2 regions of the Streptomyces cyaneofuscatus genome follow, and region 1 is predicted to be linked to the other one. Evidence: predicted binding sites of a transcription regulator. Region 1 holds the regulator's gene; the other holds the start of a gene.
What was found. The regulator HrcA, encoded in region 1, represses chaperone genes, less so after heat shock. The targets are predictions, from matches to a motif close to TTNGCACTCNGNNNNNCNGAGTGCNAA.
Positions count from the first base shown of each region.

Region 2: groL (chaperonin GroEL) is a predicted target of HrcA. The motif match lies at 5,617-5,643, and genes of this name have one in related genera.

Region 1 covers NZ_CP137002.1:5,828,725-5,843,205, reverse strand. The annotation lists gene R2B67_RS25570 (histidine triad nucleotide-binding protein) at 1-107, opposite strand, end outside; gene R2B67_RS25565 (16S rRNA (uracil(1498)-N(3))-methyltransferase) at 183-926, opposite strand; gene R2B67_RS25560 (nitronate monooxygenase) at 923-1,996, opposite strand; gene dnaJ (molecular chaperone DnaJ) at 2,129-3,268, opposite strand; gene hrcA (heat-inducible transcriptional repressor HrcA) at 3,269-4,285, opposite strand; gene R2B67_RS25545 (MBL fold metallo-hydrolase) at 4,464-5,195, shown strand; gene R2B67_RS25540 (DUF3097 domain-containing protein) at 5,279-6,100, shown strand; gene hemW (radical SAM family heme chaperone HemW) at 6,122-7,363, opposite strand; gene R2B67_RS25530 (SpoIIE family protein phosphatase) at 7,329-9,443, opposite strand; gene R2B67_RS25525 (MerR family transcriptional regulator) at 9,679-10,653, shown strand; gene R2B67_RS25520 (dihydrofolate reductase family protein) at 10,769-11,407, shown strand; gene R2B67_RS25515 (AMP-dependent synthetase/ligase) at 11,527-13,416, opposite strand; gene lepA (translation elongation factor 4) at 13,721-14,481, opposite strand, start outside.
Region 2 covers NZ_CP137002.1:3,585,805-3,600,285, forward strand. The annotation lists gene R2B67_RS15655 (lasso peptide biosynthesis B2 protein) at 1-232, opposite strand, end outside; gene R2B67_RS15660 (lasso peptide biosynthesis PqqD family chaperone) at 229-480, opposite strand; gene R2B67_RS15665 (asparagine synthase-related protein) at 477-2,399, opposite strand; gene R2B67_RS15670 (keywimysin-related RiPP) at 2,450-2,572, opposite strand; gene R2B67_RS15675 (hypothetical protein) at 3,146-3,667, opposite strand; gene groL (chaperonin GroEL) at 3,832-5,454, opposite strand; gene R2B67_RS15685 (cold-shock protein) at 5,798-6,004, opposite strand; gene R2B67_RS15690 (MoaD/ThiS family protein) at 6,464-6,742, opposite strand; gene thrC (threonine synthase) at 6,772-8,067, opposite strand; SAM riboswitch class I at 8,086-8,213, opposite strand; gene R2B67_RS15700 (glucosyl-3-phosphoglycerate synthase) at 8,378-9,328, shown strand; gene R2B67_RS15705 (alpha,alpha-trehalose-phosphate synthase (UDP-forming)) at 9,442-10,833, shown strand; gene otsB (trehalose-phosphatase) at 10,841-11,698, opposite strand; gene R2B67_RS15715 (DUF3263 domain-containing protein) at 11,887-12,147, opposite strand; gene R2B67_RS15720 (ABC transporter substrate-binding protein) at 12,189-13,466, opposite strand; gene R2B67_RS15725 (ROK family protein) at 13,902-14,481, shown strand, end outside.

The DNA.
Region 1 (14,481 bases):
ATGTCGCGGAAGGCGACGGTCGTGTCGCTCTCGCGGACGATGGTCGCCGGGATGTCTCCCGAGACGATCTTGCAGAACAGGCAGTCGGTCTGCGGTTCTCCCGCCATGGCGCCGGGCCTCCTCGTTCGCTGGTGATCAGTAAGGCTCATGCTAGAGCCTCTTGCCCGGCGGCCGGGGCCTGTTCAGCCCCAGCGGCCCGTGCGCCCCAGCAGCAGCGCGGTCGCGGCCGTCCCGGCGGTGGACGTACGCAGCACGCTGCGGCCCAGCCGGTAGGGGCGGGCGCCCGCCTCGGCGAAGGCGGCCAGTTCCTGCGGGGAGACGCCGCCCTCGGGGCCGACGACGAGCACGATCGTTCCGGTGGAGGGGAGTTCGGCGGTGGCGAGGGGGGTGCTGTCGTGGTCGCGGTCCTCGTGCAGCACCCCGGCGAAGTCGGCACCGGCAAGGAGGGCGGCGACCTGCTTGGTCGTCATGGCCTCGGTCACCTCGGGGAAGCGCACCCGGCGGGACTGCTTGCCCGCCTCCCGTGCCGTACTGCGCCACTTCGTCAGGGCCTTGGCCCCTCGATCGCCCTTCCACTGGGTGATGCAGCGGCCGGCCTGCCACGGCACGATCGCGTCGACGCCGGTCTCGGTCATGGTCTCGACGGCCAGTTCGCCCCGGTCGCCCTTGGGGAGCGCCTGGACGACGGTGATCCGGGGCGTGGGCTCCGGCTCCTCGTGCAGACTTTCGACCGCGACGATCAGCCGGTCCTTGCCCTCGGCGGCCCGGACCACGCCCTCCGCCCAGTGGCCGAGCCCGTCGGTGAGGACGACGTCCTCACCGGGCTCCAGCCGCTTGACCGAGACGGCGTGCCGTCCCTCGGGTCCGTCCAGGACGAACTCCGGCCCGGCGGGCATCCGTTCGACGACGAAGACCGGTGCGGTCACCGGGGGCTCCTCATGCTCAGGGCCGTACGAGCGGCCTCCAGTTCGTCGATGAGCAGTTCGATCAGCTCGCCGACGGGCAGTTCGCGGGCCATCCGGTGGCCCTGTCCCGCCCACAGCGCCATGCCCTGGGCGTCCCCCGCCTTCGCGGCGGCCTGGCGCAGGCCGGTGGTCAGGTAGTGGACCTGAGGGTAGGCGGCGGGGGCGTACGGGCCGTGCTCGCGGACGAACCGGTTGACCAGGCCGCGCGCGGGGCGGCCGGAGAAGGCGCGGGTCAGTTCGGTGCGGACGAAGAGCGGGTTGGTCAGGGCCTGCTTGTGGAGCAGGTGGGCGCCGGATTCGGGGCAGATCAGGAAGGCGGTACCGAGCTGGGCGGCGTCGGCGCCCGCCGCGAGGACGGCGGCGATCTGCGAGCCGCGCATCAGGCCGCCGGTGGCGACGATCGGGATCTGCACGGTCTCGCGGACCTTGGTGACGAGGGTGAGCAGCCCGGTGCCGGTGTGGTCGGCCTGCGGGTCGTCGCGGTGGGTGGACTGGTGGCCGCCCGCCTCGACGCCCTGGACGCAGACGGCGTCGGCGCCCGCCCACTGGGCCGCCTGGGCCTCCTCGGCGGAGGTGACCGTCACGATGGTGTACGTCCCCGCCTTGGCGAAGGCGTCCAGCGTGTTGCGGGTGGGGCAGCCGAAGGTGAAGGAGACCACCGGGACGGGGTCCTCCAGCAGGATGGCGACCTTCGCCTCGTACCCGTCGTCGCCGCAGCCGTCGGGGTCGCCGAGCGGGGTCTCGTACCAGGTGGCCTCACCGGCCAGCTGGTGGCGGTAGACCTCCACGGCGCCGGCGTCGGCGAGGGCGGGCTGCGGCATGAAGAGGTTCACACCGAACGGGCCGCCGGTGAGCCGGCGCAGCTGTTTGATCTCGTTGTACATGCCGTCCACCGTCTTGTACCCGGCGGCGAGGAACCCGAGCCCGCCCGCGTCGGCGACGGCCGCGGCGAGCTGGGGTCCGGAAGCGCCGCCCGCCATGGGGGCCTGCACGATCGGATACCGGCAGAGATCGGTCAACGCGGAGGACATGAGCGCATCGTGCCATGTCCGCCGCACAGGGCCGAATCAGCCAGCGAGCGACCTGACCGGTTCTCCCACCGAACGCCGCACCGCCCACCGGTCGGTAACCGATGGGCGGTGCGGTGAAAGGCGGAAAAGGGTTCAGCGGCCGTTGAAGGCGTCCTTCAGCCGGGAGAAGAGACCCTGCTGACCTGGCTGGAACTGACCCAAGGGCCGCTCCTCGCCGCGCAGCTTGGAGAGCTCCCGCAGGAGCCGCTCCTGTTCCGCGTCGAGCTTGGTCGGCGTGATCACCTCGACGTGGACGATCAGGTCGCCCCGGCCGCCGCCGCGCAGGTGGGTGATGCCCCGCCCGTGCAGGGGTACGGACTGGCCGGACTGGGTGCCGGGCCGGATGTCGATCTCCTCGACGCCGTCCAGGGTCTCCAGCGGACACTTCGTACCGAGCGCGGCCGCGGTCATCGGGATGGTGACCGTGCAGTGCAGGTCGTCGCCGCGCCGCTGGAAGACCGAGTGCGGCAGCTCGTGGATCTCGACGTACAGGTCGCCGGGCGGGCCGCCGCCGGGGCCGACCTCGCCCTCACCGGCGAGCTGGATACGGGTGCCGTTGTCGACGCCCGCCGGGATCTTGACGGTGAGCGTGCGGCGCGAGCGGATGCGGCCGTCACCGGCGCACTCCGGGCACGGCGTCGGCACGACCGTACCGAAGCCCTGGCACTGCGGGCAGGGCCGCGAGGTCATGACCTGGCCCAGGAAGGACCGGGTCACCTGCGAGACCTCGCCACGGCCGCGGCACATGTCGCAGGTCTGGGCGGAGGTGCCGGGGGCCGCGCCCTCGCCGCTGCACGTGTTGCAGACGACCGCCGTGTCGACCTGGATGTCCTTGGTGGTGCCGAAGGCCGCCTCGGCGAGGTCGATCTCCAGGCGGATCATGGCGTCCTGGCCGCGCCGGGTGCGCGAGCGGGGCCCGCGCTGCGAGGCCGTTCCGAAGAACGCGTCCATGATGTCGGAGAAGTTGCCGAAGCCGCCGGCTCCGAAACCGCCCGCGCCGCCGCCCCCGCCGTTGGCGGAGAGCGGGTCGCCGCCGAGGTCGTAGACCTGCTTCTTCTGCGGGTCCGAGAGCACCTCGTAAGCGGCGTTGATCTCCTTGAACCGCTCCTGGGTCTTCGGATCCGGGTTGACATCCGGGTGCAGCTCGCGTGCGAGCCGACGGAATGCCTTCTTGATCTCGTCCTGAGATGCGTCGCGGCGCACGCCGAGTACGGCGTAGTAGTCCGTGGCCACTTACGACTCCGCCAGGATCTGTCCGACGTAACGTGCCACTGCGCGTACCGCTCCCATCGTTCCGGGGTAGTCCATGCGGGTCGGTCCGACCACGCCGAGTTTGGCGACTGCCTCGTCGCCCGAACCGTAGCCGACCGCGACGACGGACGTGGACGTGAGGCCCTCGTGGGCGTTCTCGTGCCCGATCCGTACGGTCATGGCTGAGTCCGTGGCCTCACCGAGCAGCTTCAGCAGGACGACCTGCTCCTCCAGTGCTTCCAGCACCGGCCGGATCATCACAGGGAAGTCGTGCCCGAAGCGGGTGAGGTTGGAGGTGCCGCCGATCATCAGCCGCTCCTCCGTCTCCTCGACCAGGGTTTCGAGGAGGGTGGAAAGAACCGTGGAAACCGTCCCACGGTCCTCGCTGTCGAAGGATTCCGGCAGCTCCCGCACCAGTCGCGGGACATCGGCGAAGCGGCGTCCGACGACCCGGCTGTTGAGCCGGGCCCGCAGATCCGCGAGCGATGCCTCACTGAAGGGCGCGGGGCAGTCGATCATACGCTGTTCGACCCGGCCGGTGTCCGTGATCAGGACAAGCATCAGCCGGGCGGGGGCCAGCGAGAGCAGCTCCACGTGCCGCACCGTCGAGCGGGTCAGCGAGGGGTACTGCACGACCGCGACCTGCCGGGTCAGCTGCGCGAGCAGCCGCACGGTCCGGCCGACCACGTCGTCGAGGTCGACCGCGCCGTCGAGGAAGTTCTGGATGGCCCGGCGCTCGGGCGAGGAGAGCGGCTTCACGCCGGCGAGCTTGTCGACGAAGAGGCGGTACCCCTTGTCGGTCGGGATGCGCCCCGCGCTCGTGTGCGGCTGCGCGATGAAGCCCTCGTCCTCCAGCACCGCCATGTCGTTGCGGACGGTGGCCGGGGAGACCCCCAGCTGGTGCCGCTCCGTGAGCGCCTTGGAGCCGACGGGCTCCTCGGTGCCGACATAGTCCTGGACGATGGCGCGCAGCACTTCGAGTCTGCGTTCGCTGAGCATGGCGCACACCTCCAGCTGTCGTTCTCCGGTGTCTTCACTCCGGTATCCGTCTGGCACTCGGTGCGTACGAGTGCCAGCTACCCACCGGTCAGTGTACGGGGGTGAGGTGGGGCGGGGGCAAGGGCGACCGGCCACGCCGCCGCCGAGCCGTGCGGGACGTTGCCGATAGCGTCGCCCCATGGACGTGTTGTGGGAAGACTTCGGCTGGGAGCGGTTGGGTCACGGTATCGGGCGGCGGCGCCTGCCGGGCTGGGATGCCACGGCCGCGCTGGTCGCCGGGGCCGACGGTGTGCTCCTGTACGACACCGGCTCGACCCTGCGCGAGGGCGTCGAGCTGCGCGGGCAGGCCGAGGCGCTGCTCGGCCGCAGGGTGACGCATATCGCACTGAGCCACCCGCACTTCGATCATGTGCTGGGGACGGCGGCGTTCGCGGGGGCGCAGGTGTACGGGGCGGTGGGGATCACCGCGCTGCTGAAGCGTTCGGCGGACGAGCTGACCGGGTCGGCCGTGCACCACGGGCTGGCGGAGGACGAGGCCCACCGGGCGGTGGACACGCTGGTGGTGCCGCACCACGAGGTGACCGGCGAGTGGACCCTCGACCTGGGCGGCGGCCGTCAGGTGCTGCTGGCCAACGTGGGCCCGGGCCACAGCGGCCATGACCTCGCGGTGCTGGTCCCGGGCACGGAAGGGGAGCCTCCGGTGGTGCTCTGCGGGGACCTGGTGGAGGAGTCGGGCGAACCGCAGGCGGGCCGGGACGCGATCCCCTCGCGCTGGCCCGCCGCCCTGGACCGGCTGCTGGAGTTGGGCGGCGAGGGCGCGGTGTACGTACCGGGGCACGGGGCGGTGGTGGACGCGGCGTTCGTCCGGGAGCAGCGGGCGGCGCTGGCGGAGCGGTTCAAGGCGGGGTGAGGGTTGCCGGGCTCCCGGGGTGGGTGGCGGGTTCTCGGGCGGAGTGACGATCTTCGGGGCGGGGTGAGGATTATCGTCTGCCCATGCGCAGCTATCAGCCGGACCTGACCCCGCCGTGGAAGAGGTCCGCCCCCGTGCCCGAGGTCCCCGCCGAACCCGATCTGGTCGTGGAGGAGGTCGCCACCGGTTTCTGCGGGGCGGTGATCCGCTGCGAGAAGACGGCCCAGGGTCCGACGGTGACCCTGGAGGACAGGTTCGGCAAGCACCGGGTCTTCCCGATGGAGCCGCGCGCCTTCCTGCTGGAGGGCAAGGTGGTCACGCTGGTGCGCCCGGGGCCGGGTGGTCCGGTGCGCCCTTCCCGTACGGCCTCCGGCTCCGTCGCCGTGCCCGGTGCGCGGGCCCGGGTGGCGCGGGCCGGGCGGATCTATGTGGAGGGCCGGCACGACGCGGAGCTGGTGGAGCGGGTGTGGGGCGACGACCTGCGCATCGAGGGCGTGGTCGTGGAGTACCTGGAGGGCATCGACGACCTCGCGGCCATCGTGGACGAGTTCTCCCCGGGGCCGGACGCCCGGCTCGGGGTGCTGGTGGACCACCTGGTGACCGGCTCCAAGGAGTCCCGGATCGCGGCGCAGGTCTCGGACCCGCATGTGCTGGTGGTGGGCCACCCGTACATCGACGTGTGGGAGGCGGTGAAGCCGTCGTCGGTGGGGATCGAGGCGTGGCCGGTGGTACCGCGCGGCCAGGACTGGAAGACGGGGGTGTGCCGGGCGCTGGGGTGGCCGGAGAACACCGGGGCGGTCTGGCAGCACATCCTGTCCAAGGTGCACAGCTACAAGGACCTGGAACCGCAGCTGCTGGGAAGGGTCGAAGAGCTGATCGACTTCGTGACGGCCGTCCCGGACTGATCCCAGGCAGGGCCCGGGGGCTCAGTCCACCAGGTCCCGCACCACCGCGTCGGCCAGGAGCCGCCCGCGCAGGGTGAGGACCGCGCGGCCCTCCTCGTACGGGACCGGGTCGAGCAGCCCGTCGGTGAGCGCGCGGCGGGAGGCGGCGAGGCCGTCGGGTTTGAGCAGGTCCAGCGGGCAGCCCTCGCGGAGCCGGAGCTCCAGCAGGATGCGCTCGACCCGGCGGTCCTCCTCGGCGAGGATCTCCCGCCCGGCGCCCGGTGACCGGCCCTCGGAGAGCGCCTGGGCGTACGCGCCCGGGTGCTTCACGTTCCACCAGCGGACGCCGCCGACGTGGCTGTGGGCGCCGGGGCCCGCGCCCCACCAGTCGGCGCCGCGCCAGTACAGCTCGTTGTGGAGGCAGCGGCCGGCCTCGGTGGTGGCCCAGTTGGAGACCTCGTACCAGTCGAACCCGGCGGCGGCGAAGGCCTCGTCGGCGATGAGATAGCGGTCGGCGTGGGCGTCGTCGTCGGTCATCGGGATCTCGCCGCGCCGGATGCGGCGGGCGAGCTGGGTGCCCTCCTCGACGATGAGCGCGTACGCGGAGACGTGGTCGGGGCCCGCGCCGATCGCCGCGTCCAGGGTGGCCCGCCAGTCGTCGTCGGACTCGCCGGGGGTGCCGTAGATCAGGTCGAGGTTGACGTGGTCGAAGCCGGCCGCGCGCGCCTCGGCGACGCAGGCCTCGGGGCGGCCCGGGGTGTGCGTGCGGTCCAGGATCTTCAGGACATGCTGCTTGGCGCTCTGCATCCCGAAGGAGACCCGGTTGAAGCCGCCCTCGCGGAGAGCCGCGAGGTAGGCCGGGTCGACGGACTCCGGATTGGCCTCGGTGGTGATCTCGGCGTCCTCCGCGAGCCCGAACTCCTCCTTGATCGACGCCAGCATCCGTACGAGATCGGCCGCGGGCAGGAGCGTGGGCGTGCCGCCGCCGACGAAGACCGTGCGGACCGGGCGCGGGTCGTCGCCGAGGACCTTGCGGGCCTGGCGGACCTCCTCGATCAGGTGGGCGGCGTAGTTGTCGCGGGAGGCGAGCGCGCCGCCGGAGCCTCGCAGCTCGGTGGCGGTGTAGGTGTTGAAGTCGCAGTAGCCGCAGCGGGTGGCGCAGTACGGGACGTGCAGGTAGAAGCCGAGCGGACGGTCGGCTGCGCCTTCCAGGGCATGGCGGGGCAGCGCCCCGTCGTCGGGTACGGGCTCACCATCGGGCAGTACGGAAGGCATACCGACCATTGTCGCTCGCGCCTGAAGTGCTTAAGTCCGCGTGCTGGTCCGCGTGGAGCACCAGCAGGGCCACGTCGTCGTCCGGCGGCTGCTCGGCGAACTCGTGGACCGCTCGCCGGATCCGCTCGGCCGTCGCGTCGGCGGGCAGCCCGGCGCACCCGGCCAGCACCCGGGCCAGCCCGTCCCCGTCGTCGAACATCAGCGGCCCGGACCGCCGCTCGGTCACCCCGTCCGTGACGCAGAGCAGGGTGTCCCCGGGCGCGAGATCGAAGACCTGGCTCTCGTACGCCACGTCCTCGACGACCCCGAGCAGCACCTGCGGCTCGGCCGCCGGGCGTACGGAGCCGTCGGGGCGCAGCAGCAGCGGCAGCGGGTGCCCGGCGCTGGCCACCGTGCAGCGGACGCCGCCGCCGGGGAGCGGGACGACCTCCCCGTACAGCAGGGAGAGGAAGCGGGACTGGGATCCGTCGTGGAGCTGCTGGCCCCCGGCGGCGGCGACCATCAGGGCGGCGGCCTCGGCGGCCTCCATGGCGTCGTCCAGGAGGAGGCGGTTGAGCCGGTCCAGGACTTCGCCGACGCCGAAGCCCTCGCGGGAGAGCAGGCGGAGCCAGGGGCGGGCGAGGCCGGTGACGACGGCGGCCTCGGGGCCGGAGCCCTGGACGTCGCCGAGGACGAAGCACCAGCGGTCGCCGGGGCACGGGAAGATGTCGTAGAAGTCACCTCCCACCACGCCGTCGTCGCTCGGTTCGTATACGAGGGCGCTGGTGACGCCGGGGATCTCCGCGACCTTGCTGGGGAGCAGGCCGCGCTGGAGGATCCGGCTGATGGTGGCCTGCCGGGTGTAGGCGCGGGCGGCGCCGACGGCGAGGCCGAGACGGCGTACGAAGTCCTCGATGAGCGAGGCGACGGCGTCCGGCACCTGGGCGACGCCCTCCCGGCCGACGAGCACGGTGCCGAGCGCCCGGCCGGCCGCCGTGATCCGGAAGGCGAGGGCGGCGCCGTCGCGGGCGCCGGGCTGCGGAGCCTCGTCCGTGGGCGGGTGCTCATCGGAGGGCGGGTGCTCGTCCGTGGACGGGTGCTCTTCCGTGGGCGGGTGCTCTTCTGCGGGGTGCGCGGACCACGGCACGGGGACGGGTACGGGGCCGGAGCCGACGCCCGCCGGGAGGCGCAGCGGCTCCCGCTCCAGGGCCGTGCGCAGGGGCTCCGTACCGGTCTCGTCGCTGTGCCAGACCCGGGCCAGCCGGGGTTCGGCCCCCGGTCCCCCGCCCTCGGCCTCCAGCCAGATCGCGCACCAGTCCGCGAGCCGGGGCACCAGCAGCTGGCCCGCTATGGCGGCCACCAGGTCCTCGTCGAGCTGCCCGGCGAGCAGGTCGGACGCCTCGGCGAGGAAGGCGGGGGCGCCCCGGCTGTCCCAGACCGCGTCGTCGCGTTCGGTGCGCCGGGCGGCGGGGGCGAGGATCTCGGCGGCGCGCAGGCCGCGCCGGAGGGAGTCCTGGTCGGGCGGGGCGGCCGGGCCGCTCCAGTCGTCGACGGGGAGGCGGGCCCAGACGGTCTTGAGGCCGGTGCGGTAGGTGATGCCCCAGGACTCGGCGAGGGTGGCGACGAGCTGGAGGCCCCGGCCGTACTCGGCGGGGTCGGGGAGGCCGGCGGGTTCCTCGGTCTCCGTACGCGTACGGCCGGGATCTCCGGGCTCGTCGGCGCCGACCGGGCGGGCCGGGTGGTGGTCGGTGACCTCCAGGACGAGGGCGGCCGAGGGCTCGTCGCCGCCCTCCTCCTCCAGCCGGAGCACCAGGTCGACCGTGGTCCCGGCGTGCACGACGGCGTTGGTGACCAGCTCGTTGGTGACGGTCACGGCGTCGTCGGCCAGCCGGTCGCTGAAGCCCACGGCGGCGGGCACCCCGAGCCCGGTCCACTCCGCGAGCGCCGCCCGCACGAACCGGCGGGCGGCGGACGGGGCGAGCGGTATTCCGGGCAGGCTGGTGCGGCTGGCCAGACGCGGGCCGTGCGCGTACCCGGCACGGGCGGTGCCGGGGCGCTGCACGGCGTCCCGCTGGTCCCGCTGGTCCCGCTGCAAGGGGATGGGTGCCACGGTGCCGCTCCTCCGGGTCCGCTGATTCCGACAGAGTGACAGACCGGACGCGCCCATAAGCACCGAGTTACCGAAGTGGGCAGAAAATCGAGCAGTTCGAACGCAAGGCTTCGGAAAACGGCCCCACAGCGGCGCCCCTGTGGCGGCGCGCGATGGTGTACGGGTTTGCATCTGCCGTAACGGCATGTGGTCCGGTGGGTTCCCTCCCCGCTCCACCGAGGAAAGGCACCCGCTCATGCACTTGTCCTTCGTCCCGCCGCGCCGGGTGAAGATCGGTGACGCGGCGGCGTTCGCCGGCACGACGCCGCGGGCGATCCGGCACTATCACGCGATCGGGCTGCTCCCCGAGCCCGAGCGGGGCGGCGACGGGCGCCGCCGCTACGGCCACCAGGACATGATCCGGCTGCTGTGGATCCGCAGGATGGCCGGTGCCGGAATCGCCCTGGACGACATCCGGGACGCCCTCACGGCGGACACGGAGAGCGTGGGCGACGACCGGGAACACGGCGACAGTGGCGGCGGTGACGTTGACGGCGGTGACGGGATCGCGCTCAGCCTGGAACGCCTGGAAAACTCCCTCGCCGCCCAGGAGGCCGTGCTGCGCCGGCAGCGGACCGCCGTGCAGCGCATGCGCGCCGAGGGCAGCCGCATGGGCTTGCTCTCCGATGTCGTGACCGACCGTTTCAAGAGCCTGCCAGAGGGGTCCCTGCGCCAGGGGGAGCTGGACACGCTGCTGGTCACGGAGCGGATCTTCGGCCCCTTGGGCGCAGCCGTCCAGGCCACCCGTTTCATCGCCCTGGCCACCCATCCCGCCCTGCGGGCGGAGTCCGATCGCGTCGACGCCGCCGAGGAGGCGCTCGACGACACCGTTGCCGTCGACGATCCGCGGGTGGCCCGGGTGGCCGCCGAGCGGTACGCCTTCGAAGGCGCCTTGGATGCCTTCATCGAGGAGTCCGGTCTGGCCGGGGACGACGATGCCCTGTTCGAGGCCTGGGACGCCCGGGACTCCGCCACCACCGACCAGGAGGAGGACGAGGAGGAGGCAGAGGACGACGACGGGGGCGGCGACCGCGGTTCCGGCGGACGGAGGGCGCGCACCATGAGCGCGTTCGAAGCGGTGGGCAGAATGCCGTACGACTTCTCCCCCGCCCGTCTGCGCTGCATGGAACTGGCCGAACAGCTCGCGGCCCAGGACACACCCACGGCCTGAACCACGGGCCGGCCGGCGGCCAGGAGTGGGGAAACCGGGTTCCGTCGCGGCGATGAGCCTGCGGGCGTCCGCGGGTCTACCCCTGGAGAGACGACCGACTCACCAGGAGCACGCCATGGGCCTCATCCACATCGAGCTGTTCGCGACCCTCGACCTCGTCGGGCAGGCGCCCGGCGGACCCGACGAGGACCCGCTCGGGTTCCCGTTCGGCGGCTGGCAGGCGCCCCTGCTGGACAAGGTCACCGAGGCGCAGATCGGTGGAGCGTACGAGGGCACGGACGCCCTCCTGCTCGGCCGGCGGACCTACGACATCTTCGCCGCCCACTGGCCTCACCAGGAGGGCGGCGAGGACGACGGGATCGCCACGCTCTTCAACAGCGTCCCGAAATACGTGGCCTCCCGCGGCGGGCCCGACCTCTCGTGGGCCGGGTCGACGCTGCTCGGCCCGGACCTGGCTGCCTCGGTGCGCGAGATCCGTGACCGGCACGAACACGTGAAAGTCGTCGGGAGCCTGAACCTCGTGCAGAGCCTCCTGCGCGAGAAGCTCTTCGACCGCCTGGACCTCTGGCTGCACCCCATCGTGCTCGGCGTCGGCAAGAAGGTGTTCGACGGGGGCGCGGTGCCCACCAACCTGACGCTCCTCGCCCCACCGGCAGCCGGCCCGAAGGGCACGGTGTACCTGCGGTACGGGCTGGCCGACGGCACTCCCGCGACGGGGGACATGAGCGCACCGGACCGCGGCACCGGAAGCTAGCGCGCTCGTTCACGACCGCCGACCGGGCCATGGACGGCGTACGGGGTGGCCGGACACCCGTCGGTGTCCGGCCACCCCGTCCGCGTACACAAGGCGCTTCGGCGCTTCGGCCCTTCGGACTACGCCTCGCGCGATCCCGCGTACATCTCGTCGATCAGCCCCTGGTACTCCCGCTCGACGACGGGCCGCTTCAGCTTGAGGCTCGGGGTCAGCTCGCCGTGCTCGACGTCCAGGTCGCGCGGCAGGAGGCGGAACTTCTTGATGGTCTGCCAGCGCTGGAGGCCCTCGTTGAGGCGCTGTACGTACCCGTCGATGAGCTCGACGGTCTGCGGGGCGGCGACCACCTCCGCGTACTCCTTGCCCTCCAGGCCGTTCTCGGCGGCCCAGTTCAGGATGGTGGGGCCGTCGAGGGCGATGAGCGCGGTGCAGAAGTTACGGTCCGCGCCGTGCACCAGGATGTTGGAGACGAACGGGCAGACCGCCTTGAACTGGCCCTCGACCTCGGCCGGGGCGACGTACTTGCCGCCCGACGTCTTGATCAGGTCCTTCTTGCGGTCGGTGATACGCAGGTAGCCGTCGGCCGACAGTTCGCCGATGTCCCCGGTGTGGAACCAGCCGTCCGACTCCAGGACCTCTTCGGTCTTCTCGGGCAGCTTGTGGTAGCCCTGCATGATGCCGGGGCCGCGCAGCAGGATCTCGCCGTCCTCCGCGATGCGCACCTCGGTGCCGGGGAGCGGCTTGCCGACGGTGCCGGTGCGGTAGGCCTCGCCCGGGTTGACGAAGGAGGCGGCGCTGCTCTCGGTGAGGCCGTAGCCCTCCAGGATGTGCACGCCGGCGCCCGCGAAGAAGTAGCCGATGTCGGGGGCGAGGGCGGCGGAGCCGGAGATGCAGGCGCGCAGCCGGCCGCCGAAGGCGTCGCGGATCTTGGAGAAGACCAGCGTGTCGGCGACCTTGTGCTTGGCGCCGAGCGCGAAGGGGACGGACGCCTTGCCGGTACGGCGGAAGTTGTCCTGGGAGACCTTGGCGTACTCACGGCCCACGCCGGCCGCCCACTGGAAGATCTTGTACTTGGCGCCGCCGCCCGCGCGGGCCTTGGAGGCGACCCCGTTGTAGACCTTCTCGAAGATCCGGGGGACGGCCGCCATGTAGGTCGGCTGGACCACCGGCAGGTTCTCGATGATCTTGTCGATGCGGCCGTCGATCGCGGTGACGTGGCCGACCTCGATCTGGCCCGAGGTCAGGACCTTGCCGAAGACGTGGGCGAGCGGCAGCCAGAGGTACTGCACGTCCTCGGCGGTGATCAGCCCTGTCGCCACGGTGGCCTTGGCCATGTACGACCAGTTGTCGTGCGGAAGCCGTACACCCTTGGGGCGGCCGGTGGTGCCCGAGGTGTAGATGAGGGTGGCGAGCTGGTCGGCCGTGATGGCGGAGACCCGGTCGGTGACCGCGTCCGGGGTCTTGGCGAGGAGCTCGTTGCCCCGGGCCTCCAGGTCGTCGAGGGTGATGATCCAGCCCTCGGGGTCGCCCTCGGCGGGCTCGACGCCGGCCGGGTCGATGACGACGACATGGGCGAGGTCGGGCAGCTCGGTGCGGCGCTCACGGGCCTTGGCCAACTGCTCGGCGTCCTCGGCGATGAGGATGCGGCTCTCGGAGTCGGCCAGGATGAAGGCGGACTCCTCCGCGTTCGTCGAGGGGTAGACCGTGGTGGTCGCGGCGCCCGCGCACATCACACCGAGGTCGATGAGGATCCACTCGACCCGGGTGGCGGAGGAGAGGGCGACCCGCTCCTCGGGCTGCACGCCGAGCGCGATGAGCCCGGCGGCGATCGCGTAGACCCGCTTCGCGGCCTGTCCCCAGCTCAGCGACTTCCAGTCGTCGGGGCCCTCGCCCGAGGCCGACGGCACCGGATAGCGGTACGCCTCCCCGTCCGGGGTCGCCGCCACGCGGTCGATGAAGAGGGCCGCCACGGAGGGCGGCCGGTTATCGATCAAGGTCTGTGTGTCGCTCACGACGTCCTCCGGGCCTGCGGCATTGCTCCGACCGGCTTCTTTGATCCTGCGACTACTGCGACTGAGCGTCGCTGTCCTGTGCTGCTGTCCTGCTGCGCAACCTGCTTGTTCGGCTTGTTTAACTGGCGAGTAACCATCGATGCGTGATCAGAGTAGAGGGCACTCGTCCGCCACGTAAGAGGCAACGAGCCGCCGCTTTCATAACGAAAGGGCCCTCACTCCGCACGTTACTGCGGTGTGAGGGCCCTTCGGACGACTCATCGGCGAGCGTCGGCCTGATCGTCGGCAGGCGTCGGCGCGGGGGCTACTTCTTGCCCTTGCCCTCGCCGGCGGACTCGTCGGTCGACAGGACGGAGATGAAGGCGTCCTGCGGGACCTCCACGTTGCCGACCATCTTCATCCGCTTCTTGCCCTCCTTCTGCTTCTCCAGCAGCTTCCGCTTACGGGAGATGTCACCGCCGTAGCACTTGGCGAGGACGTCCTTGCGGATGGCGCGGACCGTCTCACGGGCGATGACCCGGGCGCCGATGGCGGCCTGGATCGGCACCTCGAAGTTCTGCCGCGGGATGAGCTTCTGCAGCTTGGCGACGAGCCGGACGCCGTACGCGTACGCCTTGTCCTTGTGGGTGACCGCGGAGAACGCGTCCACCTTGTCGCCGTGCAGCAGGATGTCGACCTTGACGAGCTGGGCCGACTGCTCGCCGGTGGGCTCGTAGTCGAGGGAGGCGTAACCGCGGGTCTTGGACTTCAGCTGGTCGAAGAAGTCGAAGACGATCTCGGCGAGGGGCAGGGTGTAGCGGATCTCGACCCGGTCCTCGGAGAGGTAGTCCATGCCGAGCAGGGTGCCGCGTCGGCCCTGGCAGAGCTCCATGATCGCGCCGATGAACTCGCTGGGGGCCAGCACCGTGGCGCGGACGACCGGCTCGTGCACCTTGTCGATCTTGCCCTCGGGGAACTCGCTCGGGTTGGTGACGACGTGCTCGGTGCCGTCCTCCATCTCGACCCGGTAGACCACGTTGGGCGCGGTGGCGATCAGGTCGAGGCCGAACTCGCGCTCCAGCCGCT
Region 2 (14,481 bases), 2.2 Mb from region 1:
GCAGGCAGCCGTAACGGCCCGCGCAGCGGCGGCTGGTGGCGGTGACCGCCTCGTACATCTCCAGCGTCTCTTCGTACGTCGCCGGGCGCGCACCCTTGGCGCAGCGGGTCAGCACCCGGCGTAGGCGGCCCGGTTTGAAGCGGGCCAGGACGAACGCGGCGGCGATCGCGGCGCGCAGCCGTACGCCTCCCGGCCCGGCGCCCCGCCGCGGCATCGTCATCTCGGTGGTCATGGGCGCAGGATCTTCGCCTCGACGAGCTGACGGGTCAGCTGGGCGACGTCCGACTCCGCCTCGGCGCGCTCCACGTCGAACTCGGCCACGATGCGTTCGACGGCCACCTCGGGGGCCTGCCCGGCGGCGAGCGTCTCCACGACGATGACGCTCGTGTCGTTCAACTGCCAGTAGCTGCCGTCCTTTTCGTCGAGGAGCACACCTCCGTACTCGGTCGTCGTGACGGCTATGCCTTTTCTGAGCTTCATCGCGATGCCTCGCTGGTCGTGGGGGTCCGGTCGGGTGGGGTCCAGGCGTTCTCGGCCGTACGCAGCCAGGTCTCCCCGGCCACCGTGGAGCTGATGGAGTGCTCGACCAGGACCGGCGAGAAAGGTTCGGCGGCCAGTCGGAGGAGGTGGCGGGCGTCCACCAGGCCGTGGTCGGCCAGGCGTGAGTCCGTCCACAAGTCGGCCAGGTCCGGGGCGTGTGCGCGGAGTCCCTGGTGTTCGTCGGAGGACATGTGGTCCTTCGTCGTACGGGCCAGCAGCGCGTCCGGCACCACCCCGCGCATCGCCTCGACGAGCAGCGGCTTGTAGCGCCACGGGCTGATCCGCTCCGCCAGGCGTACGGCGAGGGTCGCCTCCAGGACCCGGTCGTCGTAGAAGGGCGCGGCGACCGGCAGCCCGATCGTCATGCCGATGTCCTCCATCGCCTGGAAGTGGCGTGCCCCCATCCGTACCGCGTCGATGTCCACATGCCGCCCCCGCCACAGGTCGATCGGCTCGGCCTGCCCGGCGGCCGCCCGGAACTCCCCGGTGATCAGGGCGTTCGCGTGGTCCGTGAACCACGGGCGCAAGGACTGGCGCACGCCCCAGGAGAGGAGCGGGGTGCGGGTGACCGGCTGGGGTTCGGTGGTGACCGCGCCCGCGAGCCAGCGGGGGAAGCTGGAGCGGTCCAGCAGGGCCTTCAGGGTGGGGAGGAGGGGCCAGCCGAGCTGGTGGCGCAGGCCGCTGAGGTGGTTCCAGGCGGTGAGCGGGTTGCCGTGGAAGAGGTCCTGGTAGGCGTGGGGCAGGCCGAGGAAGAGTTCGTCGCCGCCGTAGCCGGTGAGGTGGTAGCGGGAGCCGGTGGCGCGGGCGCGGCTGAGGAGCAGGTGCGCGCGGGCGCGGCCGGGGGCCACGGGGAGCGGTTCGTCGTTGAGCTCGGCGGAGGTGGCGGCCAAGTCGGCGTAGAAGTAGGGGGCTTGGTCGGCGGGGATGATGTGGTGGGCCAGGGCGGGGGTGTCCGTATGCCCGCCGCGTGCCGCCTCCACCGCCCGCCGCGCCCACGTCTCGTCCTCGCTGTAACGGTCTCGGGCCGCCACGGTGAGCAGCGACAGCTCCGCCGGGGCGGTCGCGCGGGCGGCGAAGGTGAGGGTGGTGGAGTCCAGGCCGCCGGAGAGCTCGCAGCTGATCCGGTCCAGGCCGCCGATATGCGCTCGTACGGAGGCGGCGACGGCGTCCCCGAGTCTTCGGGCGCCCTCCGCCAGGGAGAGTTCCGGCGGCGGGGGCTCCCACCAGCGGTACTCACGAGGGCCGGGGGCGGCGGCCGTGCCCGGTGCTGCGGCGGGCAGGGCCAGTCCGTACCCGGCCCCGGTCTCGTGCACGCCCCGCCACAGGACGCGCCGGCTCAGGGGGTGCGGCAGGAAGTCCAGCATGCGCAGGGCGAGCGCGCCGTCGTCCAGGGGTGCGCCGGTCAGGTGCGCGAGGACGGCCGGGCGGTCGGAGGCGATGGTTCCGGCCTCGGCGTGCCGGGCGTGGTAGATCCGGCGCAGGCCGGAGGCGGTGCCCCGGATCCAGGTCGCACCGGAGAGGTGCGCGATGACGTGGTGGAGGCCGGGGAGCCGGGCGAGGCGGCGTTCCAGCCCGGCCCGGTCGCGGGCGCCCTCCAGGAGGCCGGCGAGCACGGCCTCGGGGACCTGGTCGGGGCCGATGAGCACGAGGGCGTCGTCGCCCCGGCGGAGGTGGCTGACCTTGCGGACCAGGGGGCGGGCGACGACCCAGGGGCGGCCGGAGGGGTGGGCGACGGTGACGGTGCCGCCCGCCCCTCCTGCGGTCCGGGTGGTGTCCGGTACGGGAAGCTGCCCGGCCACCGCGTGGCCCGCCACGCTGTCCGGCAGGACGACTAAGTAGTCACGCAGCAGGCCGGGCATCTTCACCTTTCGGAAGTTCTCACACCGTGCACAGGGAGCCGGTCGGCGGATCAGATGATGCGCCGGACCCAGTACTCCTTGTACGAGCCGTAGAAGTAACCGGCGGTCTTCTTCGAAAAGTCGCCCTGCTTGAACAGCGACGGCTTCACGTAAGCCTTCTTCTGCTGCTTCATGACACCTTCCCTTCTGTGCGGTTGACGACCGTTATGCCCAACTGACGTCTGCATAACTGGAGTTATTTATGCGACAGGTGTTCACCAGGTGAACACCAGGGCCATCATGTCCCGCCGCCGGGCCGGTACGCGTGATTCCGGTCCACCGGGTGAAGTTGGCCGGATGGCGCGAGCGAAGAGGGCGGGCGCCGCGGCCCTCGGCCGTACCGCAGGGCACCGACCGGTCGGCATGTGCAGTCGCACACCGACGCGGCACGCAGGAGCAGTGGACTGGACCAATGGCTGTACGCGGCGACCGGCCCGGGCAGTGAGCTGCCAGGAGATCGAACCGGCGGCGGCGGAACGAGGAGACCAGGCCGTACGCCCGCTCCTGGGTTCCGTAGCGGCCCTATCCCACCGGCAGCGCGTGCGCCACCGGGATCACCGAAATCGATCGAACACGCGTTGCCGTACAGGACCGGACACGGCAAGTAGCCATTCGGCCATGCCCGACCGCTCGTTCGGGTCCATCAGGGCCTCTCGGCCTCCCTCGACGCCCCCGCCGGCGCCTCTCAACGCCCCCGCCGGCGCCCCTCAGCGGCCCCGACGCCCCGCCTCGCGGATCCGGTAGCCGCCCCAGGCCGCCGTTCCGGCGCCCAGCAGCAGCGGGATCATGCCGTAGCCGACGACCGTCGACGAGTGGGCGAACCACCGTCCACCGCCGGACACCTGCGTCGCGGTGATCGTCTCGGGGTCGTTCCTTCCGTCGTGGTCCGCGAAGAGGATCCGGGTGCGCTCGATCCTGGCCGACTCGGGCATGCCGTCCACATGGACGCGCAGAGCCTCGTCGGCGACCCGCTTGCGCTCCGCCTCGTTGGCGCGCTGCTGGGCGGGGGTCTCGCCGAAGCAGTGCCAGACCGTCTGCCCCTTCTCCGTACGCGTGTCCCGGCAGTCGATCCGGCCGAAGGTCTCCACCCGCATGCCGAGCAGGCCGGAGAGGCCCGTGCCGGTCACCACGATGAACAGCCCCGCCACGAACAGCACGGCCCCGCCCACGACGAGCGAGGCCCCCTTGAGCCGCCCTCCGCCCCTTCTCCCCGCAGCGCTCACGCTCATGCCCGCCCCGCCCCCGTATCCGTACGACCGCCCTCGCGGTGGCCACGACCGCCCCCGCAGTGTCCCCGCACACCCCGGACACGCCACAGGGGCGGCACCTCCGTGACGGAGGTGCCGCCCCTGTGGGACGTGCGGGGAGCTTCGACCGGTTCCGAAGGAGCCGATCAGAAGTCCATGTCACCGCCCGGCATGCCACCCGGGGCGGCCGCGCCGGCCTTCTCGGGCTTGTCGGCGATGACGGCCTCGGTGGTGAGGAACAGCGCGGCGATGGAGGCGGCGTTCTGCAGAGCGGAACGCGTGACCTTCGCCGGGTCGATGATGCCCTCGGCGATCATGTCCACGTACTCGCCGGACGCGGCGTTGAGGCCGTGACCGATCGGCAGGTTGCGGACCTTCTCGACGACGACGCCACCCTCGAGACCACCGTTGACGGCGATCTGCTTGAGCGGGGCCTCCAGCGCGAGCTTCACGGCGTTGGCGCCGGTCGCCTCGTCGCCCGTGAGGTCGAGCTTGTCGAAGACGGCCGAGGCCTGGAGCAGAGCCACGCCACCACCGGCGACGATGCCCTCCTCGACGGCGGCCTTGGCGTTGCGCACCGCGTCCTCGATGCGGTGCTTGCGCTCCTTGAGCTCCACCTCGGTGGCGGCGCCGGCCTTGATGACGGCCACGCCGCCGGCCAGCTTCGCGAGGCGCTCCTGGAGCTTCTCGCGGTCGTAGTCCGAGTCGGAGTTCTCGATCTCGGCGCGGATCTGCTTGACGCGACCCTGCACCTGCTCGCTGTCACCGGCACCGTCGACGATCGTGGTCTCGTCCTTGGTGATGACGACCTTGCGGGCGCGGCCGAGCAGGTCCAGGCCGGCGTTCTCCAGCTTGAGACCGACCTCCTCGGAGATCACGGTGCCACCGGTGAGGATGGCGATGTCCGCGAGCATGGCCTTGCGGCGGTCGCCGAAGCCCGGGGCCTTGACGGCGACGGACTTGAACGTGCCCTTGATCTTGTTGACGACCAGGGTGGAGAGCGCCTCGCCCTCGACATCCTCGGCGATGATCAGCAGGGGCTTGCCCGACTGCATGACCTTCTCCAGCAGCGGGATCAGGTCCTTGACGCTGGCGATCTTCGAGTTGACGATCAGGATGTACGGGTCGTCGAGCGACGCCTCCATACGCTCCATGTCGGTCGCGAAGTAGGCCGAGATGTAGCCCTTGTCGAAGCGCATACCCTCGGTGAGCTCAAGCTCCAGACCGAAGGTCTGGGACTCCTCGACGGTGATGACGCCTTCCTTGCCGACCTTGTCCATCGCCTCGGCGATCTTGGCGCCGATCTCGGTGTCGGCGGCGGAGATGGAGGCGGTCGAAGCGATCTGCTCCTTGGTCTCCACGTCCTTGGCCTGCTCCAGCAGAGCGGCGGAGACGGCCTCGACGGCCTTCTCGATGCCCCGCTTGAGGGCCATCGGGTTGGCGCCCGCGGCGACGTTGCGCAGACCCTCGCGGACGAGAGCCTGGGCGAGAACGGTGGCGGTGGTCGTACCGTCGCCGGCGACGTCGTCCGTCTTCTTGGCGACCTCCTTGACCAGCTCCGCACCGATCTTCTCGTACGGGTCCTCGAGCTCGATCTCCTTGGCGATGGAAACACCATCGTTGGTGATCGTGGGCGCGCCCCACTTCTTCTCGAGGACGACGTTACGGCCCTTGGGGCCGAGGGTGACCTTGACGGCGTCGGCGAGCTGGTTCATCCCGCGCTCGAGACCGCGCCGTGCCTCCTCGTCGAACGCGATGATCTTGGCCATGTGAAGTGGTCCTCCCGGACAGGGGTGGATTCTCCGGACCGAGAGGCGCCCGCGACGGACGGCCTGCGTGCGTGGTGGTTCCTTGCCCCACCGCGCCTGCGGGCCTCACCGGCCCGGTCCAAGTTTCTGTCACTCTCACCTGGAGAGTGCTAACGCCAATGATTAGCACTCGACCCCCGAGAGTGCAAGCGCCTCAGGCCAGGGCCCGCCATGTGGTCAGGCCGCCCGTCCGGCCATCCGTCCGCCCGGTCCCGGCGCGCACGAAGGGCCCGATCCCCTGGATCACTCCGGGGTCGGGCCCTGCGTGCGTGAGTAGTGGTGATGCCGGACGGCCGCGCCGGACTCAGCCGACAGCGAGCTTGACCATGTCGGCCTGGGGCCCCTTCTGGCCCTGCGAGATCTCGAATTCAACTCGCTGACCCTCTTCGAGGGTGCGGTACCCGTCCATCTGGATCGCGCTGTAGTGGACGAAAACATCCGCACCACCGTCGACCGCGATGAAGCCGTACCCCTTCTCCGCGTTGAACCACTTGACGGTGCCCTGAGCCATGCCTAACTCCCCTATAACTGGCCCTTGCACGGGACCGCACTTCGCGGCCCCGGGTCGGAACTCACCCTCCGACAGGAGAGGGTGCGCGGCGCCGCAGCGCGTCGACCGCGGCCGAATGTATCCGCCCAACTGCCCTCTGCAACAGGTCAATCGGACGAGAATTCTGGGCACAGGCGAACGCCCGAATATGCGGGATTGCTGAAATTTACGGGCAAGTCGGGCCAGGCAAAGGCCACTTATGCCTCAAGGGGTTCACGTACTTTGGCTGCTTCTTATCGGGGCCGGGCGCATTCTCATATGCGGGCGGCACACGCAGCGAAGGGGGCTTCCCCAACTCTACCGTGCTCAACCATGCAGAATTGCCCCCTCCGCTTTGTGTGGCGGAGGGGGCAACTGTTGTTCAGCCGAGGGCGGTCGGCGGTTCAGCCGGGGGTCGTCGGATCAGCCGGGGTCGTCGGATCAGCAGCCGCCGGCCACGGCCGGGATGATCGAGATGCCGGCGCCGTCGGGCGTGGCCGCGTCGAGCCCGCCCTCGAAGCGCACGTCGTCGTCGTTGACGTACACGTTGACGAAGCGGCGCAGCTTGCCCTGGTCGTCCAGGACGCGGGCGGCGATGCCCGGGTGGTCCTTCTCCAGGGAGTCGATGACCTCGGAGAGCTTCGCGCCCTCCGCCGTGACCTCGGCCTGGCCGCCCGTGTACGTACGGAGGATGGTGGGGATGCGGACCTTGACGCTCATGGTGGTGCCCTTCTTCCTTCGTTCTGGGGTCAGGCGGAGGCGAGGCCCGCGGCGCGGAACGCGTCCAGGCTCGGCTTGATGGTCGCCGTCGCCTGCGAGGTCGCGGAGACCGCGTCGAGCGTCTTGAGCCCGTCACCGGTGTTCAGGACGACGGTGGTGAGCGCCGGGTCGATGACGCCGGCCTCGATCAGCTTCCGCGTCACGCCGAGCGTCACGCCGCCCGCCGTCTCGCCGAAGATGCCCTCGGTGCGCGCCAGCAGCTTGATCGCGTCGACGACCTGCTCGTCGTTCACGTCCTCCACCGCGCCGCCCGTGCGGCGGGCGATGTCGAGGACGTACGGGCCGTCCGCCGGGTTGCCGATGGCCAGGGACTTGGCGATGGTGTTCGGCTTCTGGGGGCGGACCACGTCGTGACCGGCCTTGAAGGCGGCGGAGACCGGGGAGCAGCCCTCGGCCTGGGCGCCGAAGATCTTGTACGGCTTGTCCTCGACCAGGCCGAGCTTGATCAGCTCCTGGAACCCCTTGTCGATCTTCGTCAGCTGCGAGCCGGACGCGATCGGGATGACGATCTGGTCGGGCAGCCGCCAGCCGAGCTGCTCGCAGATCTCGTACGCCAGGGTCTTGGAGCCCTCGCCGTAGTACGGGCGCAGGTTGACGTTGACGAAGCCCCAGCCCTCGCCGAGCGGGTCGCCGATGAGCTCGGAGCAGAAGCGGTTGACGTCGTCGTAGTTGCCCTCGATGCCGACCAGCTCACCGCCGTACACCGCGGCCATGACGACCTTGCCCTGCTCCAGGTCGTGCGGGATGAACACGCACGAGCGCAGTCCGGCGCGGGCGGCGGCGGCCCCGACGGCACCGGCCAGGTTGCCCGTGGAGGAGCAGGAGAGGGTGGTGAAACCGAAGGCGCGGGCGGCCTCGACGGCGATCGCGACGACCCGGTCCTTGAAGGAGTGCGTCGGATTGCCGGAGTCGTCCTTGACGTACAGACCGCCGGTGACGCCCAGCTCACGGGCGAGATTGTCGGCCTTGACCAGCTTGGTGAAACCGGGGTTGATATTGGGCTTCTCGGCGACATCGGCCGGAACCGGCAGCAGCGGGGCGTAACGCCAGATGTTGTTCGGGCCGGCCTCGATGCGCCCCCGCAGTTCCTCGGGGGAGCCGGTGGGCAGGTCGTACGCGACTTCCAGGGGTCCGAAACAGGACGCACAGGCGAAAAGGGGGCCGAGCTCGAAACGCTCGCCGCACTCGCGGCAGGAAAGCGCCACGGCGGGACCGAGGTCCACGGAAGCGGTGGTGGCATTACCTGCGATGGTCTGAACAGCCATGATGGCGGAGGCCCTTTCTCCTCATCTTCCTTGCGGCGCATTTCGCCACAAGACGGAATTGGCACCTTCCCCACCGTGACCTCGCGGTCGGTAGGAGGGTTGCCGGGACTTCAACGGGCCGTTCCCTCAGTCCCTCTGGATGAGCTCTGTGGCACTGGATCTTCGATCCAGGCGTTTGTGTGACGACGGACCCCGACATGCGACGGTCATCCGCGTTGTTCAAGACTGTAACCGAAGGACCGGACTGTTGAGATAGTCGTCCGAACGGCGAGATGGATCACATACCGCCCCCACACGAGGAGTCCCGACCGTGCTCGAAGAGGTGGAACGCTGGCTGACCAGGCGTTCCTGGTCGTCCGCCGACCGCCCGCTGAACCGGCTCACCGACGCCCGGGCCGCCGACCCTCACCGTACGTCGGTGAGTGTGGTGCTGCCCGCGCTGAACGAGGAGGCCACGGTCGGCGCGATCGTGGCGACCATCCGGCGCGAGCTGATGGAGAAGGTCCGGCTGGTCGACGAGCTGGTGGTGATCGACTCCGGCTCCACCGACGCCACGGCCGCCGTCGCGCGGGCTGCGGGCGCCCGGGTGGTCCGCCGGGACGCGATCCTGCCCCGGATCCCGGCGCTGCCCGGCAAGGGCGAGGTGCTCTGGCGGTCGCTCCTGGTGACCAGCGGCGAGATCGTCTGCTTCGTCGACGCGGACCTGAGGGACTTCTCGGCGGACTTCGTCTCGGGAACGGTCGGCCCGCTGCTCACCGACCCGACCGTGCAGTTCGTCAAGGCGATGTACGACCGCCCGTTCGGCGACACCGCAGGTCAGGGCGGCCGCGTCACCGAGTTGGTGGCACGCCCCCTGCTCAATCTGCACTGGCCGCAGCTGGCCGGCTTCGTGCAGCCGCTGGGCGGCGAGTACGCGGTGCGGCGCTCGCTGCTGGAGCGGCTGCCGTTCCCGGTCGGTTACGGAGTGGAGCTGGGGCTGCTCGTCGACGCGCTGCACACCGTGGGTCTGGACGCGCTGGGACAGGTGGATGTGGGGGTGCGGCGCCACCGCCACCAGGACGGGCAGGCGCTGGGCCGGATGGCGGCCGCGATCTACCGCACGGCGCAGCTGCGGCTCTCCCGGGGGCATCTGGTGCGGCCGGCGCTGACGCAGTTCGAGCGGGGCGAGGAGGGGTTCGTGCCGCGCACCCATGCGGTGGACACCGAGGAGCGGCCGCCGATGCGGGAGATCGAGGAGTACGTGGAGCGGTGGGCGGCGTGAGGTCCGGGGGGCTCCGCGCCGTGGCGGGCGTGAGGTGCGGGGGCTCCGGCGCCGTGGCGGGCGTGAGGCTCTGAGGCGTTTGGCGGCTTCCCTTACGGGCTAGGTTCCGCTACATGGTCACCGAGCACGCACCTTCCTCCACTGCCCAGGTCCTCGTCGCGTCCAACCGCGGCCCGATCACGTACACGCTCGGCGAGGACGGGACGCTCGACGCCAAGCGCGGCGGAGGCGGGCTCGTCTCCGGGCTGAGCGCCGTCGACGACAAGCTCTGGGTCTGCGCGGCCCTCGGCGACGGCGACCGGGAGGCGGTGCGGCGCGGGGTCGGTGAGCCGGGCGTACGGATGCTGGACATCGACGCCGAGGTCCACGCCGACGCGTACAACGGCATCGCGAACTCGGTGCTGTGGTTCGTCCACCACCTGCTCTACCAGACGCCCGTGGAGCCGGTCTTCGACGCGGAGTTCCGGCGGCAGTGGGCGTCGTACGAGGCGTACAACCGGGCCTTCGCCCAGGCGCTCGCGGAGGAGGCGGGGGAAGGGGCGGCGGTCCTGGTCCAGGACTACCACCTGGCCCTGGTCCCCGGCATGCTCCGCGAGCGGCGCCCGGACCTGCGGATCGGCCACTTCTCGCACACCCCGTGGGCGCCGGTGGACTACTTCCGGCTGCTGCCCGACGACATCGGTGAGCAGCTGCTCCGCGGCATCCTGGGCGCGGACCGGGCCGCGTTCCTGACCCGGCGGTGGGCGGACGCGTTCATCGGCTGCTGTACGGAGATCCTCGGCGGGACGGGCCGGACCAGGATCGGGGTGCACGGGCTCGGGGCGGACGCGGACTTCCTGCGGCGGCGGTCGCAGGAGGCGGACGTCGACGAGCGCATGGAGGCGCTGCGGGAGCAGGTGGGCGAGGGCCGGAAGACGATCGTGCGGGTGGACCGCACCGAGCTGTCCAAGAACATCGTGCGCGGCCTGCACGCGTACCGGGCCCTGCTGGAGGCCCACCCGGAGTGGCGCGAGCGCGTGGTCCACGTCGCCTTCGCCTACCCCTCGCGCCAGGACCTCGCGGTCTACCGGGACTACACGGCGGCGGTGCAGACCCTCGCCACCGAGATCAACGGGGCGTACGGCACGGAGAGTTGGACGCCGGTCATCCTCCACGTGAACGACGACTTCGCCCGCTCGCTCGCCGCGTACCGGCTGGCGGACGTCGCGCTGGTCAACCCGATCCGCGACGGCATGAACCTGGTCGCCAAGGAGGTCCCCGTCGTCTCGGACCACGGCTGCGCGCTGGTGCTGTCGCGGGAGGCGGGGGCGTACGAGGAGCTGGGCGAGGACGCGATCGTGGTGAACCCGTACGACGTGGTGGGCACGGCCGAGGCGCTGCACGAGGCCCTGTCGATGGGCGGGGACGAGCGTTCCGGCCGTACGAAGCGGCTGGCGGAGGCGGCGACGGCGCTCCCGCCGCAGCAGTGGTTCCTGGACCAGTTGGAGGCGCTGCGGCAGGAGTGAGGGCGTCCTAGAGGCGGCCCGCCAGGGCCGCCAGGAAGTCCACGACGGCGGCCGGGCCCGGGACCAACAGGTCGGCACGCTCGGCCAGTTCGGGCACCTCGGCGCTGCCGCTGCACACCAGCAGCCCCGGGATGCCGTCCGGGCCGGCACCGCGCAGCTTCTCCACCGCGGCGAAGGCGGCGAGGTCCCCGAGGTCGTCGCCTGCGTACAGGACGGACTCCGCGTCGACCTCGGCGACGTACGTGGCGAGCGCGACGCCCTTGTCCATGCCCGGCGGACGCAACTCCAGGACCTGGCGGCCCGGTTCCAGGATCAGCCCGTGGCGGGCGGCCAGCTCGCCGAGGGGGCCGCGCAGGGTCTCGAAGGCCGCCTGCGGGTCGTCGGCGCGGCGGGTGTGGACGGCGACGGCCTGGCCCTTCTCCTCGGTCCAGGTGCCGTGCCAGGAGTCGAACTCGTGCAGTACGCCCGGGAGTTCGGCCCGCACGGCGGCGACTCCGGGGTGCGGGGCGGGGGCGTTCACCGTGCCGGTGGCGGCGTCCCAGCGCTCGGCGCCGTAGTGGCCGAGGACCACGAGGTGGTCGAGGCCGGGAACGCCCGCGAAGCCGCCGTAGCGCACGGCGACGCCTGCGGGGCGGCCGGTGATCACCGCGACGGAGGCCACTTTGGGCGCGAGTGCGGCGAGCGCCTCGACGGCGCCGGGGTGGGCGCGGGCGCGCTCGGGGTCCGGGACGATGTCGGCGAGCGTGCCGTCGAAGTCGAGGGCGATGACCGCGCGGTCGGGCCGAGCGAGGATGGCCTCCAGGCCCTCGCGGCCGGCCGGGGTGGTCGGGGTCGGGATCGGCGGCTGTACGGAGTGGCTGCCCATGGGGTGAGCCTAGCGGGGTACGGCCGAACACGGGGCCCGGGCCCACCCGGGGCTCCGCCCCGCACCCCGCTCCTCAATCGCCGGAGGGGCTCAAAAATGCTCCCCCCAGAGGACAGCCGGGGGCGGCCAAATCAAGCCCCTCCGGCGATTGAGGAGCGGGGGTTCGGGGGCAGCGCCGCCGGAAAGGCTCAGCGGCGCTCCCGCCGCGCCGCCTTCAGCCGGCGCAGCCGGTTCACCGTCACCGGATCCTCCCGCAGCGCCCGCTCATCCTCGATCAGCGCGTTGAGGAGCTGGAAGTAGCGGACCGGCGAGATGCCCAGCTCCTCCCGGATCGCCCGCTCCTTCGCCCCGGGCCCCGCCCAGGACCTCCGCTCCAGCGCGAGCAGCGCACGGTCACGGTCGGACAGCCCCGGGGCAGCAGGCTCGGGCTCGGCGTCAGGCGCGGTCATACAACCAACCTAACCGCGCCCACTCCCACTGCGCCCGCCGCCTACTCCGCGCTCTCCGCCTTCGCCGCCTCCGCCGCTATCGACCCGAGCACCCGCTCCGGGCTCCCGCCGGGAGCCACCGCCTCGCCGATGTTCGTCTTGATCGACTCGCTCACCGTCGCCCAGGACGTCTTGCCGAAGGGGGGCAGCTGGGAGTTGGGCAGCGCCGCCAGGAACTCGCGGAGCTTCGCGTGCTTGGAGTCGGTCTCCATCTCGGCGGACGCGCTGCCGGTCACCGGGAGCAGGTCGTACTCGTCGGCGAAGGCCAGCACGTTCTCGTCGGAGTAGGCGTAGTCGAAGAACTCGCCGATCGCCTTCCGGTTGCCGTTCTGCTTGAAGCCCATCATCCAGTCGGCGACGCCCATCGAGCCCTTGGTCGGCCCTTCGGCGCCGGGCAGCGGCACCATGCCGACCTTGACGCCCTTGGCCTCGGCCTCCTCCATCAGCGTGGGGTGGCCGTTGAGCATGCCGACCTCGCCCTTGGTGAACGCCTCGAAGGCCTTCGCCCGGTCCAGCTTGCCCGGCGCGACCGGGCCGGTGAGGCCCTTGCCGACGAGGTTGTCCCGCAGCCAGCTGAACGTGGCGATGTTCTGGGCCGAGTCGATGTCGTACAGGCCGACGTCGTCGACGTAACCGCCGCTGTTGCTGAGCAGCCACATCAGGGTCTCCGCCTGGGACTCCTCCTGGCCGAGCGGCAGGGCGAAGGGGTACTTGACGCCCTTCGCCTTGAGCGCGGTGGCGTCCTTCTGGATGTCGTCCCACGTCTCGGGGGCGTCCAGGCCCGCCTGGCCGAAGAGCTTCTCGTTGTAGAAGAGCAGCCGGGTGCTGGCGACGAACGGGAGCCCGTACAGCGTGCCGTCGACCTTGCCCGCGTCGGTGAGCGTGGGCAGGAAGTTCGCCTGGGTGCGGATGGAGAGCATCTGGTCGGCGCTGTAGAGCTTGCCGTCCTTGGCGTAGTCCGCGTAGGCGCCGATCTGGGCGATGTCGGGGGCCTTGCCCGCCTTCACCATCTCGGCGACCTTGCGGTCGACGTCCTTCCAGGAGTAGACGTTGACCTCGATCTTGATGCCGGGGTGCTTCTTCTCGAAGCCCGCCGCGACACCGCTCCAGTACTTCTCGGAGCTGTTGGCCGCACTGTTGCCGTAGTCGGCGGCGACCAGCGTGAGGGTGACGTCGCCCGTGCCGCTGTCACCCCCGCAGGCCGACAACGTTGCCGTCATACCCAGCGCGGCCACCACCGCGGTCAGAACCGTAAAGCGCCGCTGCACAGCCTCGCCCATCCTCGTTGATCCATCTGGTCACGGGCGGTGGCGCAACGTCACCGTACGGACCTCTGATCGGTCGGCCACGGCGCCGCCACCCGTCCTGCCACCGTCCGGATGAACTGCGATTTTCCCCCACGGCGGAGGGGAGGTCTACACCACCGGCGTATCGCTTCGGCAACGTATACGGGCCTCAGGGGCCACAACTGGCTTACGTGGTCTGGCAGTCGGAGCCCCGAACCCGTATCTTGGTCCAGACCATTGGCTCAGGCAGGCCTCTGTTGCTCATGCCCATTTCGTGGCATTCCAGCAGAAAGCGACCCCTCTTCACTCGTTCATCATTTTGTATGGGTGCGCAACAAACCGCGCTAGTGGACTAGACCTTTTAGGGGTCGGCGGGCGAAACTGTCTCTCGTGAGACATGTCATCGCCCTCGATGTGGGCGGCACCGGAATGAAGGCCGCGCTGGTCGGAACCGACGGCACGCTGCTCCACGAGGCGCGGCGGGCCACCGGCCGGAAGCGCGGGGCCGACGCGGTCGTCGAGACGATCCTCGCGTTCGCCGCGGATCTGCGCGCCCACGGCGAGGAGCACTTCGGCGAGAGCGCCGTCGCGGCGGGGGTCGCCGTGCCCGGCATCGTCGACGCCGAGAAGGGGATCGCGGTCTACGCCGCCAACCTGGGCTGGCGCGACGTACCGATGCGCGCCCTGCTCGGCCAGCGCCTCGGCGGGATCCCGGTCGCCCTCGGGCACGACGTCCGCACCGGAGGGCTCGCCGAGGGCCGCATCGGGGCGGGCCGGGGCGCGGACCGCTTCCTGTTCGTGCCGCTGGGCACCGGGATCGCCGGGGCCATCGGGATCGCGGGCCGGATCGAGGCGGGCGCCCACGGGTACGCGGGCGAGATCGGCCACATCGTGGTCCGCCCCGACGGGCCGGACTGCGGCTGCGGCCAGCGCGGCTGTCTGGAGACCCTGGCCTCCGCCTCCGCGGTGACCCGGGCCTGGGCCGCCGCCTCCGGCGACCCCGAGGCGG